One region of the Peribacillus sp. NPDC097225 genome, then DNA from elsewhere that is predicted to be linked to it. Evidence: riboswitches for the same ligand, from Rfam matches in the RefSeq annotation. Region 1 holds a riboswitch; the other holds the start of a gene.
The links. A riboswitch is a leader RNA that binds a small molecule or an ion and turns the genes downstream of it on or off. The one in region 1 is predicted to bind FMN.

Region 1 (8,190 bases):
CCAAGGAAATCACGAATGCCTTTATAGAAGTCACAAGGAATATTGAATCCCAGGCATTAAGCGCCAATGAGGTGAAAGATTCCATCGATTCATTCGATGGAGAGGTTCAACAGGCCACCCTTGCATCCGATAAAATGAAAGTCCATACGGTAGAAAATGAATCAAGCACCAAAGATGGACGTCAGGCGATGATCATCCTTGCCCAAGATATTATATCCGTGGGGGAAAAGGCTAAACAGACCGCCTTCTTAATGGAAGAATTGAATCAACAAAATAAGCAGATCCAAACGATTCTGGCAACAATCGAAGACATTTCGGACCAAACGAACTTAATTTCCTTGAATGCCTCCATTGAGGCGGCACGAGCGGGGGAACATGGGAAGAGCTTTGCCGTGGTTGCGGATGAGATCAGGAAGCTTGCTGTAAACAGCCGACAGGCGACCAATCAAATCCAGCAAATCTTACATCATATCTCCATCAAGTCTAATGAGGTGACAGATGGCGTGAATCAGAGCTTGGATGTTGCAGGCATGATAAAGGAAAAGTCCGAAGATGTCGAACACGTTTTCAAAGAGATGGAAGGAAACACGCTCCAAGTCATGGAACAATCGATCAAGCTTCAAACCATGCTTCAAGCTTTGACGCAAAACTCGAGTACGGCAACGAATGAAGTGACCAATATTGCCAGCATCGTACAGGAAAATGCCGCTTCCCTTGAGGAAGTCGCCGCGAGCGTGGTGGATCAGAATACCCTCATTACCCAAATGGAAAGTAACTTCTCCAGTTTTGAAGACCTTTTAAGAAGCCTGGAAAAGCTGACAGTCAGCGAGAAGTAATTTGTTCAAGAAGAAAGCCGCGGATGGTTGCCCTTCCGCGGCTTTCTATCTAATTTATTGTTCAATCAGTTTTCCAAGGTTCGCCATTTCTATGGCACTGACCGCTGCTTCATATCCTTTATTTCCCGATTTCGTGCCGGCCCGTTCAATGGCCTGCTCGATATTTTCCGTCGTCAATAATCCGAAGATGACCGGAACTCCGGTATCCAAAGCAACGGAGGCCATTCCTTTCGCTGCTTCATTGCAGACATAATCATAATGCGAAGTAGAACCTCTGATGACCGTCCCTAATCCAATCACTGCGTCGTATTTCCCCGTGTTCACAAGTTTCTTGGCAATGAGCGGCAATTCAAATGCTCCTGGCACCCAAGCGATGTCCACGTCATCCTCGTCAACACCGTGGCGTTTCAGACCATCCAATGCTCCGCCCAATAGCTTGCTTGTAATGAACTCATTGAACCTTCCAACCACGATTCCCACTTTCAGTCCCGATCCGATTAATTGTGCTTCGATAATTTTCCCCATGTCTATTTCCTCCTCATTTTAAAAACATCATGCATTTTGAATGTATACCTGTTCTTGCGATGATTCCTTTTGCTTACGGTATTGTACCAAGTCCGCAATCGTAATGAATTTCAGGTTGAATTTATCCGCAATTAGTTCCAAGTCGGATACACGTGCCATGCTTCCATCTTCATTCATGATTTCACAAATGACACCTGCTGGAGCAGCCCCACATAACTTGGCCAAGTCGACGGAGGCTTCCGTATGTCCCGTGCGGCTTAACACGCCCCCTGCCTTGGCTATCAACGGAAAAGTGTGCCCCGGGCGTTGAAAGTCCTCGGCAACCGAATCTTCCTTCAAAAGCTCAAGGATGGTAATGGACCGCTCGAACGCACTGATTCCGGTAGACGTGCTTTTATGATCGATACTTACGGTGAAGGCCGTCCCATGATGATCGGTGTTATCATTGACCATCGGATGCAAGTTCAGCTTTTTCGCTAACTGTTCGGTAATCGTCGTACAAATCAACCCACGGCCATGCGTCGCCATAAAGTTAATGGCTTCGGGTGTCGCCTTTTCTGCAAGCACCACGAAATCCCCTTCATTTTCGCGGTCTTCATCATCGGAAATGATGATTACTTTCCCAGCTTTCAAATCTTCAATCGCTTCTTCAATGGTATGGAACATCCTGTACACCTCCATTTATTAGAATCCATGCTTAGACAAGAATGCTAAATCCAGTCCTGGTTTTGATTCGCTGTTTTTCATTTGATGTATGATATATTTCCCTAACATGTCGTTTTCAATGTTTACGATATCGCCTGCCGCCTTCCTGCCCAAAATGGTATCCTGATGGGTCAAGGGAATGAGTGATACAGTCAGCAAATTTCCCTCGATGCCGAATATCGTCAAGCTTGTCCCATCGATGGCAACAGATCCTTTTGGCATACAGTATGTACTGAGCCCTTCTTCCAGTTGGATCACATAATAGACGGCATTTTCTTTTCGTTCTTTTTTCATGATGGTGCCCGTTCCATCAATATGACCTGAAACGAAATGGCCGCCGAAACGTCCATTAGCACTCATCGCACGTTCAAGATTCACTTCTGAACCTGGTTTCAATATCCGGATCGATGAAGCTTTCACCGTTTCAGGCATCACATCGACCGTAAATAAAGTCTGTGTGAAGGAAGTCACCGTCAAACAGACCCCGCTAACGGAAATGCTGTCTCCAAGATGGACATCTTCCAGTACTTTCTTAGAGGAAATGGCCAGTTCCATGCTGCTTCTTCCCTTTTTCATGGAATGAACCGTGCCGATCTCCTCAATGATTCCGGTAAACATAGTTTCTCCCCCTTTTATACACATATAAAAAACCCCTTAGGATGGCCTAAGGAGTTAGCAGGAGAAATGAGTGAAAAAAATGGTATACCTAATAAACCCATCATTTCATATTCTGAAAAAATAGGCGTACGTATACACTTGGATTTCACACGTCCTTCTCCCATCCAGACTGTACTGTCGGCTTTGGATTCTCACCAAATCCTGCCTTTATCAGGCTCGCGGGCTTAGAATTGCTTCATCACCGCCGGTTGGGATTTTCACCCGACCCCGAAGGACTAACTATTTTTTTGAATCTTCCATTATTTTAACACTCTAAAGTACGGATGTAAAACATCTATCCTAAAATGAATCGATAGTTGCAAGCAAATCCTATAAGAAAAGGGAGGAATCCATCCTATGTAAGCGACTATAGCCGTGGTGCTTACATATCAACGGATCCCTGCCATAATACAAATCTCGTATACACGATCCAAGAGAGATGCTAAAATTTGATTCCATTATTTTCTTATAAATGTGACAAATCATGATATAATAATTGGAAAATCAAGAATAAATGGGGAATTCAAATGGGAAAGACAAACCTTTTAATGGTTCAGCACAATCATATCGAAAGTGAGCGTATCATCTTACGTCCGGTTTCGCTTGATGATGCTGAGGATATGTATGAATATACATCTGATGAAGAAACGACACGTTACCTTTACGACAAACATAAAGATTTGGACCAGACTAAGAACTTCATAGCGAACTATTTCTTGGAAGAGCCTATCGGCAAATATGCACTCGTGTTAAAGGAAGACAACAAAATGATTGGGGCTATCGAATTCAGGGTGCATGAATCGAACAAATGTGGAGAACTGGGTTATACTTTAAACCGGAATTTCTGGGGTAAAGGCTATATGACCGAAGCGGGAAAATCAATACTGGAGTTAGCCTTCAATGTTTTGGATTTGGAGCGAGTATTTGCTGAATGTGATGTGATAAATGCCGCATCCGGGAAAGTATTGGATCGCTTAGGCATGAAGTGTGAAGGGATTCACCGTAAAAGCCACATGACGAAGGGTACATTATTAGACAGCGCCTATTATTCCATATTAAAAGAAGAATATGTAACCCCCGAAAAAAAGGATGAAACGGTTGTTAACGCTAAATCCTAATTTCACTAATTAATTAAACACCTTTAAAGGACCTTGCTGCAATAAAAGTAGCAAGGTCCTTATTTTTTAGACGTGTTGTACCTTTATCCCTTTACAGATCTTGAATACCTTCTTTTATCCACCAAGTAAGAATCCTTCCTTCCGATGTGCTAAAAAAGGTTATCTCTCCAATTTAAAAGGAATAAGATAATATGTCCCAATTTCATTCAAAGGAGGAAGACACATGCTAATTGTTCTTATCAACCTTGTTGCCTATCTATTCGTCATCACGATGAATTTCCTGGCTAATTACCTTCCCTTCAACGGCCAAACCTCAGGAGAAGTTTCCGGGAAACTGGACGTTCTTTTTACCCCAGCCGGCTATGTATTCTCGATATGGGGATTGATTTATTTTCTTCTTGCCATCTGGGTAGCCAGACAGTTTATGGGGAAACACCAAACAAGTCCCGCATATATGGTCTCTTTCCCATGGTTCGCCTTAAGCTGTGTATTTAACGGAGCCTGGCTATTAGCTTGGCATTACGAATACTTCCTGTTATCCGTCATCATCATCATTACACTTTTATTGACCTTGATTGTCATTTACACAAACATTATAAAAGTGAGGCATGCCTTTCTCGACTTGATGCCCTTTTCCGTCTATCTAGGATGGGTGAGCGTCGCGACCATTGCTAACATTTCCTACTATCTGACCTATATCGGCTGGAATGGTTTCGGGATTTCCGATGTAGCATGGACGATCGCCCTCTTACTCGTAGCCACGGCTCTGGCATTCTTCTTTGCCATCAAAAACAAGGACTGGTGCTACCCACTCGTCTTCGTCTGGGCCATCATCGGAATCGGCGTAAGGAACAGCACGCCCCATCCGACAATCACCACCACATCCTATATCCTGGCCGCCCTCATCCTCATCCTATCCATAACCGTCCTGATCAGGAACCTCAGGAAATAATTCAGGAAATAAAAGGGGTCAGACCCCTAAAACGCCTGTTCAAGGTCAGACCAGATGTCATGCCAGGATTCTAGGCCGACGGAGAGCCGTATGAGTTGGTCGGTGATGCCCATCTGCGTTCTTGATTCTTTTGGGATGGACGAGTGTGTCATCGTAGCGGGATGCTGGATCAAGGATTCAGCGTCTCCTAGGCTGACCGCGATTTTTATAAGCTTCAAGTTATTGAGGAATCGTTGGGCATCCTGTTTTGTCCCCTCCAGTTCAAAGGAAATCATGCCTCCACCGGATTTCATCTGTTTTTCCATGATCCGATAATCCCCTGATTCTGCGTCGCCTGGATAATAGACGGCCTTAACCCGTTGATGCTGTTTCAGCATGCGAAAGATCTCCGTTGCATTAGAAGCGTGACGATCCATCCTGACTGGCAACGTCTTTAATCCCCGCAACAGCAACCATGCATCAAATGGCGAAATAATCCCTCCGATATCCTTCTGTGTTGTCATGGCCACCTGATTGATAAACTCCTTCTTTCCGACAATCAGACCGGCCACAACGTCCCCATGTCCACAAAGATACTTCGTAGCACTATGAAGGACGACATCACATCCAAATTCCAGTGGCTTCTGTAAATATGGAGTGGAAAACGTATTATCGACCACGACAGGCACATTATTCTCCTTGGCGACTTTCATGACCAATCCTAAATCGATCATTTTCATCGTCGGATTAATCGGCGTCTCAACATAGATGCAGGTCGTATTCGGACGGATCATGCTCCTTAGCTGGTCCTCCGTTTCCATATCGCAAAAATCGTGGGTGATTCGGTATTTTTCCTCCATCAGTTGAAGAAGGCCGAAAGTACATCCATACAACCCTTTTGAACAAACAATATGGTCATCGGCTTTGGTCAAAGCAAAAAGGACCGCAGACACGGCAGCCATCCCTGAACTGAACGCAAGTCCCGCTTCACCGCCTTCCAAGGCCGCAATCTTCTCTTCCAGCACCCGAACCGTCGGATTTCCCAGCCTCGAGTAAATATATCCATCTTCTAAACCAGCAAACCGGTTTTCCCCTTGTTCGGCCGTATCGAACGTAAATGTCGAGGTTTGAAACAAAGGTGTGGTCAAGCTTCCTAAATGCTCCTTCGAATCATATCCTTCATGAATCACAGCTGTTTCAATATGCTTATATTTCTCTCCCATTCTAACTCCCCCTATCCAAATAGCTATATCTATCATATGTTAAAAAAACATATTTTGAAAGCGTTTTCAATGTAAGTCGCCTGGGCATTCGTACAGGATCAGTCCTGTTGCCCTTGTTAATCATCCACAAAGCTTGTGAAGCGGCCAGTTTTCCTTTAAAAAGCTTGCAATCTATCAAATAGGAACGTCAAATGAGGATAGCCGGATTACGCTACAGAACATAAAAAAAGAGACAGCCTTCATGGCCATCTCCATTCTTCATGCCTATTCTTCTTCTACGATATTCCCACCATAGAAAGTGACTTTCGTTAAGGGGATTTCAAGTTCGCGAGCCATTTTCTTCAACTCACGCTCTTCTCTTTCCGTCACGATCGAGATGACCGTGCCATCCGCTCCGGCACGTCCCGTTCTACCAGACCGATGAATATATTGGTCAATGTTTTCAGCCATATCAATATGAACGACGGCTGTCAGTCCTTTAATATCAAGTCCACGGGCCGCCACATCGGTTGCAATCAACATCGGTGACTTTCCAGAACGAAGCTTACGCAACGCTTTTTCACGATCGACTTTATTCGACTCCCCGTGAAGTACGCCCATTTCGATGCCTTTAAACTTAAGCTTCTCATGTAACACGCTAAGCTCGGCAATATCGTTCAAAAAGGCCAATGCCTTCACATCTTTCAATCTTGTGATTTTCTCCAAGATTTTGGACTTTTCGCGTCTTTCGACTACAAAATAAAGATGATCGACCTTCGAATCCATTTTTTCACTTTTATCAACCTTGATCAATTCTGGTTCATTCATGAATCCTCGGGCCACTTTTTCCGTTTCTTCGGGAAGGGTCGCCGAGAACACCATGATTTGGCGGTCCTTAAGCGTCGTTTTGATAATATTGTTGATTGTTTGCATATGCTCGGGAATGATCAATTGATCTCCTTCATCGAGTACGATCGTTTTCACTTCATGCATCTTCAACTTCTTTTGGGCAATCAATTCATAGACACGGCCTGGTGTTCCCGCAATCACTTGTGGATGCTTCTTCAGTTTGTCCAACTGACGCTTCACATTGGCACCACCAATGAAGGCTGCTCCAGAAATACCGCTACCTTCCGACCAAATCCGAATCTCTTCATTGATCTGCATCACCAATTCCCGTGATGAAGCCAAGATTAAAGCTTGGGGGGATTTTTTTTCAGGATCTATTTTTTCAAGCAATGGCAGTAAATAAGCAAGTGTCTTTCCCGTCCCCGTTGGAGATTCGGCCATGACGTCTTTTCCTTGTGCAATGACAGGAATCGTTTTCGTTTGTACCGGCGTAAGTTGTGCAAAGCCTGACTTTTTCCAGACTTCCTGGATAAATGGCTTTCTATCGTTCAGTAATACAGGTAATTCGCTCATATCGTTCTCCTTTAATAAAAAAACTTTTCATATCCTTTATAGTACCATTTGTTATAGGGTAGTAGCCAACGGAATCCGAATTGTCACCGTCGTCCCTTTATGTTTCTCACTTTCAAATCGCATCTCACCATTCAATCGATGGACAATTTTCTGACAGATGGTAAGCCCGATTCCCGTTCCCTTTTCTTTTATCGAATAAAACGGTTCACCAATTCGCTCCAACCGCTCCGGCTCCATCCCGATCCCATTATCACTGACCATGACTATAGCATGATCATCGATGATTTGCAGGGATATGTCAATTTTTCCATTCTCACCAACAGCCTCGATGCCATTCTTGATGAGATTGATGAATAGCTGTTTAAGCTCGATCGAATCGGCCATGACTAAAACGGGGTCTGCCCCTTTCACTTCAATGGCCATCTCAATATTGTTCAGGTTCGATTCAGCTTTCATGAGTGTATACACTTGATGCAGGCAATCCCCAAGGTCCAGCTTACGGAAGGTGACATCCTGTTTCTTGCCAAGGACGAGCAACTCGCTCGAAATGATATTGATGCGTTCAATTTCCTTTAACATGATGTCAGTATGCAACGGGTCGACTTCCTTGGACATATCCATTAATTGCACGAACCCTTTTAATGATGTTAACGGATTTCTTATTTCATGTGCCACTGCTGCCGAGAGATGCCCGATGACGGAGAGCTTTTCAGACATGACCATCAATTCCTCTTCACGCCGGACCTTGGTAATGTCCCGGACGATGGCATAGATTCCAAGTAACTCCTTGTGGA
Region 2 (8,190 bases), on a different contig from region 1:
CTGACTCCGACTCAAAAGAAACGGAAGTGTTATCCAATATCTTGACCCCGAGATTCAGAAGTGAGGCATCCAATTCATGAAAGTCCCCTTCGTAATCATTATTCCCCCATACAAAATATATAGGACCAATCTCTTTCAGTTTCAAGATATTTTTTTCTACCCGCTCTAAAGGGACTCCACTTTCCCTGATATCCCCTCCAATAATGACTAAATCCGCTTTACCAACGACATCTTCGATTAAACGATCCGATATGATTCTCCGATGTAGATCGGAAATAAAAAAAATCCGAATTTCCCCAAATCCTTCCGGAAAGTTGCTGAAATATAAATCCTGGATAAGTAGCCTATCTTGTTTAGCTGTACTCCACATGTAAAAAACCATCACACATATAAGCAGTACCAAACCCAAAAACACATAAACCAAAAACATCTTTCATTAAACCTTCTTTCTTTTCAATTACCGAAATCCTTCCGAAACTTACTCATAAAACCATAATACCCGCTATTCAATATTCCTAACTAGGAGTTTATTTATTTTCATGAAATAAGTTAATATCATAGTTCTTCTTCATCATGTCAAATACCTTGTGCCGATTTTTCCATTCATCCTCTTTTTCCCACAACTGTTTGCTTTTGTTGATAATTTCACATCGAAGCAATTGAAATTCCTTTTCTGCTTTATCCATTTTCTTTTTGATCATCATCATATAACCATAGATTCCGGTCGTCGCAGCCAAAAATAAAAAATGGCTAAAATGGTCAACAAAGACACTGAACATCTTAAAGAACGAATAGGAATAAGGAACAACTATATATAAATAAAGATATATCAAGAAAAGAGCAGCGATAATCATTGTTGCCCATAAACTATGAAGATGCTTCTTTTTGAGCGTCTCGAATTTTTTTTTGCGGACCACAACATTCTGTAACATTTGTTTTGCCGCCTGATCGGTTTTATCATCCAATAAAATGATTGCCGGTTCCATTTATCTTCCCCCTCTTTCCTAATCCTTCAAATCATGATATGAGGTTGTCTTGGAAAAAATGATAATGGGGGCGGACCTTTACTATAAATAACCCAACCTTAGGAAAAAAAGCACCCTGTCGATCTTAAGAGACAGAGTGCTTTTGCTTTTACTTTTTCAGTGGTATCTTCAAGACTTGTCCCTTCGAAATCTCATTGCCATTCAGCCCGTTCCATTTCTGAATTAGCGCAATGCCTTCCTGCGATTTGTAGTAGTTCATCGCAATCCTGAACAATGTCTCTTCTGCCTGAACCGTATGGTAAACAACTTTATATCCGTCAGCCTCCGATTTGGTAGCTGCGGCATCCCCAGAAGCTACTTTATTATCTGCTTCTTGTTTGGCTTTCGCTTCCGCTTCTGCTTTAGCCTTTGCTTCTGCCTCTTGTTTGGCTTTCGCTTCCGCTTCTGCTTTAGCCTTTGCTTCCGCTTCTTGTTTGGCTTTTACTTCCGCCTCTGCTTTAGCCTTTGCTTCCGCTTCTTGTTTGGCTTTTTTCTTTGCTCTTTCTTCTGCAGCCTTATCTTCCTCTTGCTTTTTTTCTTTAAGCTTAGCAGTATCTTTTTCTTCTTTTTCCTTAATATCCCCGGCCGTTGCCGTTGTCGGCACAGCCTCTTCTATAGTTTCTTCGTCATCACTAAAATTCACCACTTCACTACTTTTGGTATCCTTTTCAGGCCTATCCTGAAGGTATGTATAAAGACTATAAAATCCTATAGGAAGCAAAATGAAAAATAGCGATAATAATTTAATCATTGGGAACTTTATCTTCACTTTGCTTTTTTTCTTTTTACTCTGATGAACCTCACTTCTTTTTGGTAAAGATGACTTCACCTTATGACGATCGGATCGCGTACGAAGTTCTCCAGCTTGATCGTTTTCATTCTCTTTTACACGACTCATCTAAGTCACCACCCTCTTCACATACTGCCAGCTTTACATACTTATGTCTTATTAATATACCGAGGATAAAATCTATTAAAAAATGGGCTGTGATCGTCACTAAAATATTTTGGGTCCATTCAAACAAAAATCCGATGAGAAAGCTTAAAAGCGTCACATTCAAAAATAAAAACCAATTAAATAAGTAACGATAATGAACCGCCGCAAAGATAATGCTCGTCCACAATAAGCCTATATGTGTCTGCATAACACCACGAAATAATAATTCCTCGCTAACCGCTACTAACAAAGAGACGATAAAGATCATGGGATATGGTAGGCTACTGAAAATGCGTTCATTGACTCCACCATCATCCTGATAGGAAACAGGGGTCACTTTCATCATGACCACATCAAAAATGACCACTAAGATTCCAGCAGGGACACCTATCAACAAAATATCCATATCTTTAATGTCAAATAAAGAACGAAAGGTAGAAAAATCTTCAAATAAGATAATACCTAAAAAAAAGCCAATCGTTAAGAGAATAATTTGGGTCAGGAACAAATTATATAGTAACTGTTTGTCTGTCAGCTGTTTAATTAATTGCGCCTGCTTATTTTTCATGCCCATTATCCTTATCCAATAAGATAAAAGCTAATTCCTGTTTCCATGTAGAATATGAATTACCCTGCTGTTCCTTTACTGCCGGCCATACATCCAAGATATTTTTTGCATCTATTCCACAACGATCGCAACATACGTCATTCCCTTTTCGCTGCTCTTCTTCAAAATAATGCAAAATGCCCAAACGCCTACATATTTTAGTATGAATCCAATTCAAAAAAACGTTCAGCTTTGCCTGATTTTGCATCTTTCTTGTATGACAATAGTCTTTCATCCTTGTTCTATGCAATGGTGAGTCATCATCCGTCAGAAATTGTGTAAAAAAACGGAATTGAATATCATTCAAAGAAAAGCTCTGAAGAAGATGCTCTTTTTCAGAAAGACTTAAATCAGCCATACTTCTATTCGCTTCATTTAAATACGAACAAACGGCCTCAATTTGATGGTCAGTTGGTAGCTGTTGTTCCATCAAATGCAACGGAAGTCCTTCATCCCCTTCGCTATATAGTAAAATGGCTACACTTTGTTTTTGGTCACGGCCTGCCCTCCCTATTTCTTGAAGGTATGATTCCATTGTGGATGGCATATGAAAATGGATGACAAATCTAACATCAGCTTTATTGACTCCCATTCCAAACGCACTCGTTGCACAAATGATTTTTAACTGGCCCAAGATGAATTGCTGCTGAATGAGCATTCTTTGCTCCTGTTCCATACCTCCATGATAATAATTGACACTACCGACTCCATTTTCCTGTAAAAAACCCGAGACCGCTTCAGCCACTTTTTTCGAAGAAAAATAAATAATTCCACTACCTGGGAATTCCCTGACAAGCGAGAGGACACGGGCAAGCTTTTCTTCGTAGCTATATATATTTTCCACAAGTATCGCGATATTTTCCCGATCAACGGATGAAACGATTTCCTTATGTTGGGATATATTCAATTTGCTGATAATATCTTCCCGTACTTCTTTTGTTGCTGTTGCCGTCAAGGCAAGCGTTAATGGGTTATTTAACTTACGCCTCACTTCTCCCAAGTTCAAGTAATCCGGCCTGAAATCATATCCCCATTGAGAAATGCAATGCGCCTCGTCAATGACAAATAAGCCTATGTCAATTTTCCTTAAAGACTGGATTACACTTTCTAGCCCAAGCATTTCGGGAGACAGAAAAATAAACCGATACGTTTGCAATCGTTCAAATGCCTGTTTTTTTTGATACGCGGTCAAAAAAGAATTGAGGGTCAGAACACTTTTTTCTCCTCTCATCTTAAGCTGATCCGCCTGATCCTGCATCAGGGATAATAACGGCGAAACAATTATAGCCGTCTTATTGATAAGGTAAGCAGGGAGTTGATAACATAATGATTTACCAGACCCTGTGGGAAGCATTGCCAATGTGTGGGTCCCTTCTAGCAAGGATTCGATTACCTCATACTGTCCAGGACGAAAATTGTCAAATCCAAATTTATCTTTCAGGACTGTATTCAAGTTCATCCTCTATCACCTATTTTCGCAAGTACAAGCCTTATTTGAAAAAAACTAATTTGCTCATTATCGACAGCTTCCTTGATTACCTTGAGTTTTCTCGTATTCAACCGTTTAATGACCGTAATGATTTTGTCTTCATCCTCTATTGGAACATAGTCATTTATCGAAAAACTTTTGTCCGATAGCACGATTTCTACGAGATGATCCTCAATCGTATTTCCTTTTAAACGACGAATCTCTGCAATTTCCTGTAGCGTTTTCCCTGCCTGAATATATTGCAGAGTCGTATGTGTCGATTGTGTTAGATGAGGATGCCCACCATTTTTCCAATCATGGATTAGAGAAGCCAACAGAGGGTAATCGCGTACTGTTGATATCTCTGCGAGCATTTGATGCAATGAATCGAGAAAAACGTAGTGCACAAACCACTCATCAATTTCTTTCCTTTTTCCAATCTGCTCAAACGTAAGTCCGATTCGATTGACTCCCGTAATTTTCAAAACAAAAATGTCACGGTTCAACTCACTTTGCATCTCTAAGAGGGTGACCAATTCATCAAAAAGATGCTGAGCAAGTAACTCTCGATTTTGTTGGTTGGCATATAAAAAACCCTTTACGAATTCCTGTACTCGTTGATTCTGTTGTATCGGATAAAAAGGCCTTTCATTGTGGACAATATGGGATATAGTTTGGATAAGAAGATTGAGTCTTCTCCAAAAATCCGGGGTGATGTTTTGGTATTTCCACCCATTTAGTGATAAAGGAAGAGGCCACTTTTTGAAATAAGAGGCCAACGCCCCTCCTCCTTTTTCACTAATCAAATACACATCGTTTTTTTCCGTTGGTTCGATTAGTTTCAGTTCAAGAAACAATTTTATGTTTTGAGATAACTCCTCCCGGGTAAAACGAGGCATAGTCCCAAATATGTTCGTCAGCCCAAATAAGTGCGCATCCTGAATAGTCTGGGACGATTTTTTACCCTGAAGCATATGATAAATTGCGTAGATGGAACGCTCACCTTGGAACTTTTGTATCGCATATAAAATGATTGCTTGAAGATAATTGTTCATGAAACTCACATCCTTGTTCCATTTATCCAATTATATTGTAACAAAAATCTGCAAATACCGCCTTTTTTTATGTCATATATGCAATGATATTTGTGAATAAACAACTAAATACGTACTCGTTATAAAGAAATTTTCCCAATAATTTGTGTTGACTTTTCATATACTTCCGTATTATCGTTACATTTTCTATTGATAAGTTCGGCTTTCGGTCTTACAATAAGAAAGAGATGTTAATCTATAATAAAAAAGGTTTTGAGTTGTAAATCAACTTAGGAGGGGTTTTATTCATGGCTAAATTTACTATTGTTGATAAAGAAACATGTATCGCTTGTGGAGCCTGTGGAGCTGCAGCACCAGATATCTATGATTATGATGATGAAGGAATTGCTTTTGTTACGCTAGATGATAACGAAGGAATCGTTGAAATCCCCGATGTTCTTATAGATGACATGATGGATGCATTTGAAGGATGCCCCACAGACTCTATCAAAGTCGCAGACGAATCATTCGAGGGCGACGCTTTAAAATTCGAATAAGTATAAAAGCCATTTTCATTTTGAGAATGGCTTTTTTTATGTATTTTTTAAAACTTCTCCCCATACATTAAAGAGGCAGAAACAACCCAGTTATCATCTGGTTGTTTCTGCCTCTTTTTATATATTAAGCATGTTTATATAATACTTGTTTTATTGATCCATGTTTGGAGTTTAACAAATAATAGCATGAAAACGGAAGTAATGAGCACCCCTTTAATGATGTTAAAAGGGAGTATTGCCGCAGTTATGAATTGTCTTGACTCTGGTGCGGTCATGGCATCCCATCCCATAAAGAAAGTATATGCCGGTAAAAAGACATAATAGTTCAAGACACTCATAATTAGCGCCATGGAAACTGTTCCGGCTAGCAAGGCAAATGTCATTCCTTTTTTCGAACTTATTTTTTTATATACATAATATGTTGGCAGTATGAATAATACCCCCGCTATAAAGTTAGAGATATGTCCAACCGGTACACCAGTATCGCTTCCAGTCATGACCATATCCAATAAATTTTTCAGGAATTCAACTAAAACTCCTGCAAGCGGTCCGAAAATCAATGCCGCCATCAGTGCTGGGATGTCACTAAAATCAATGTTCAGAAAAGGCGGAAATCCCGGAAATGGAAAATTCAAAAGCATTAGTAGGTAGGAAAGACTTCCTAACATTGCAAGTGTGACCATCTTTTTAACTTTGTTCGATTTCATAGTTCTCTCTCCTTCTTTTTCTTGATCTACCTTGAAAAAGAGGTTAGGGATCCTTCATAAATGTTGATGTTCAATAAAAAACCCCTTAATTCCGACAGAATTAAAGGGATAAATTAAAGGTTTCATCAAACAAACGTTCAGCACTTGACTGTTTGAACGCATTCAGGAACCTCCATCTTCTCCCATCCAGACTATACTGTCGGCTTTGGAATCTCACCAAATCCTGCCCTAAGGCTCGCGGGCTTAGAAGAATTTTCTTCATCACCGCCGGTGGGGAGTTACACCCCGCCCCGAAGATAGACCTATAAAATTAATTTACAATTTTCATTATAAATGATTTTTCTTTTTTTGAATAGTATTTTCATCGCAACTATGAATTTACACTGATAAAATATTACACTTTTATTCATTTTAAACAAAATATGTATTTATAATCATGACGTTTTACTCTGTCTAAAATAATTTTTATTTTTAGAAAATTTCGGCTCAAACCCTTTGCCCTTGCGGTTTTGGACAAGAGAATTTCAAAGCAACTTTAATTAAAGCGCTTACATATAGGTATGCTAAATTGACAGTTTTCCCATTTCAATTGTAAAATTAACTGAAATTTAAGAGAATTTTACCTAGGAAGGTGTTTACACGTGTATCAGATTTTAGTAGCAGATGCCATTAAACCAGAAGGACTCGGACCGCTTTCAGAGGCATCCAATATTCTTCTTATTCAGAAGACTGTAGAAGAAGCAGCAAACGAACTTGATCAGATTGATGCAATACTGGTTAGAAGTGCAACAAAGGTTACAGAAGATTTAATGAACCGCATGCCAAAACTAAAGATCATTGCTCGCGCAGGTGTCGGCGTTGATAACATTGACATTCCTGCCGCAACAAAACGCGGAATCGTTGTTGTGAATGCTCCTGACGGAAATACAATTTCAACAGCTGAACATACATTTGCCATGATGGCTTCCTTGATGCGCCATATTCCGCAAGCTTATGCTTCCCTGAAAAATGGAGAATGGAAACGCTCTTCTTATACAGGAACGGAACTTCGTGGGAAAACTTTAGGCATAATTGGTTTCGGACGAATTGGTGGAGAAATTGCCAAACGCGCAAAAGTTTTTGGAATGGAAGTCATAGTTTATGACCCATTCTTAACAGCCGATCGTGCAAAAAAAATGTCCGTAACTTCCCTGACTTTAGATGAATTGCTCCCTAAAGCGGATATAATCACTGTACATACACCTCTAACGGACGAAACTAGAGGGTTAATCAATAAAGAAAAGTTACTCACCTGTAAAAAAGGCGTGTACGTATTGAACTGTGCACGTGGCGGAATCCTAGATGAAGATGATTTATATGAAATGATTGTCGAGGGACATGTAGCTGGAGCCGCGTTGGATGTATTTGTTGAAGAACCACCGCTTGGCCATAAATTACTTGAACTTGATAACGTCATCGCTACTCCTCATTTAGGAGCTTCGACTAAAGAAGCCCAATTGAATGTTGCCGTTCAAGTCGCCCAAGAAGTATTAACCTATTTTGAAGGTAATCCTGTATCAAGTTCAATTAACCTTCCAGCCATTTCTAAAGAGGTATTCGAAAAGGTTCAGCCATTCTATCAACTAGTCCAACAAATGGGCTCCATTGCCTCACAATGCATGAAAGAAGGCATTCAGGAGATTTCCGTAACTTATGCAGGTGAATCGTTGGACTTCGACACCGCTATTCTAACAAAAAGCCTAATAGCAGGCTTCTTCAAATCAAGAGTAGATGCTTCAGTTAATGAGGTGAATGCGCTATTGGTTGCTAAAGAGCGTGGCATTACCATTGGCGAAAAGGTTTCTACTGACTCTCT

Region 2: linked by a shared signal. The riboswitch ahead of ACIQXH_RS01230 (ECF transporter S component) and the one ahead of ribE (riboflavin synthase) in region 1 are both predicted to bind FMN.

Annotation. Positions count from the first base shown of each region.
Region 1 covers NZ_JBIWDJ010000005.1:155,573-163,762, reverse strand. Annotated here, with positions in the region: gene ACIQXH_RS15785 (methyl-accepting chemotaxis protein) at 1-836, shown strand, start outside; gene ribH (6,7-dimethyl-8-ribityllumazine synthase) at 891-1,361, opposite strand; partial or broken gene ribB (3,4-dihydroxy-2-butanone-4-phosphate synthase) at 1,425-2,027, opposite strand; gene ribE (riboflavin synthase) at 2,046-2,684, opposite strand; FMN riboswitch at 2,833-2,963, opposite strand; gene ACIQXH_RS15765 (GNAT family N-acetyltransferase) at 3,251-3,841, shown strand; gene ACIQXH_RS15760 (tryptophan-rich sensory protein) at 4,065-4,793, shown strand; gene megL (methionine gamma-lyase) at 4,820-5,995, opposite strand; gene ACIQXH_RS15750 (DEAD/DEAH box helicase) at 6,260-7,396, opposite strand; gene ACIQXH_RS15745 (ATP-binding protein) at 7,448-8,190, opposite strand, start outside.
Region 2 covers NZ_JBIWDJ010000001.1:247,167-255,356, forward strand. Annotated here, with positions in the region: gene ACIQXH_RS01195 (metallophosphoesterase) at 1-424, opposite strand, end outside; gene ACIQXH_RS01200 (DUF2663 family protein) at 528-986, opposite strand; gene ACIQXH_RS01205 (LysM peptidoglycan-binding domain-containing protein) at 1,135-1,923, opposite strand; gene ACIQXH_RS01210 (CPBP family intramembrane glutamic endopeptidase) at 1,901-2,530, opposite strand; gene ACIQXH_RS01215 (RecQ family ATP-dependent DNA helicase) at 2,520-4,028, opposite strand; gene ACIQXH_RS01220 (YpbB family protein) at 4,025-5,092, opposite strand; gene ACIQXH_RS01225 (ferredoxin) at 5,380-5,628, shown strand; gene ACIQXH_RS01230 (ECF transporter S component) at 5,763-6,335, opposite strand; FMN riboswitch at 6,506-6,637, opposite strand; gene serA (phosphoglycerate dehydrogenase) at 6,977-8,190, shown strand, end outside.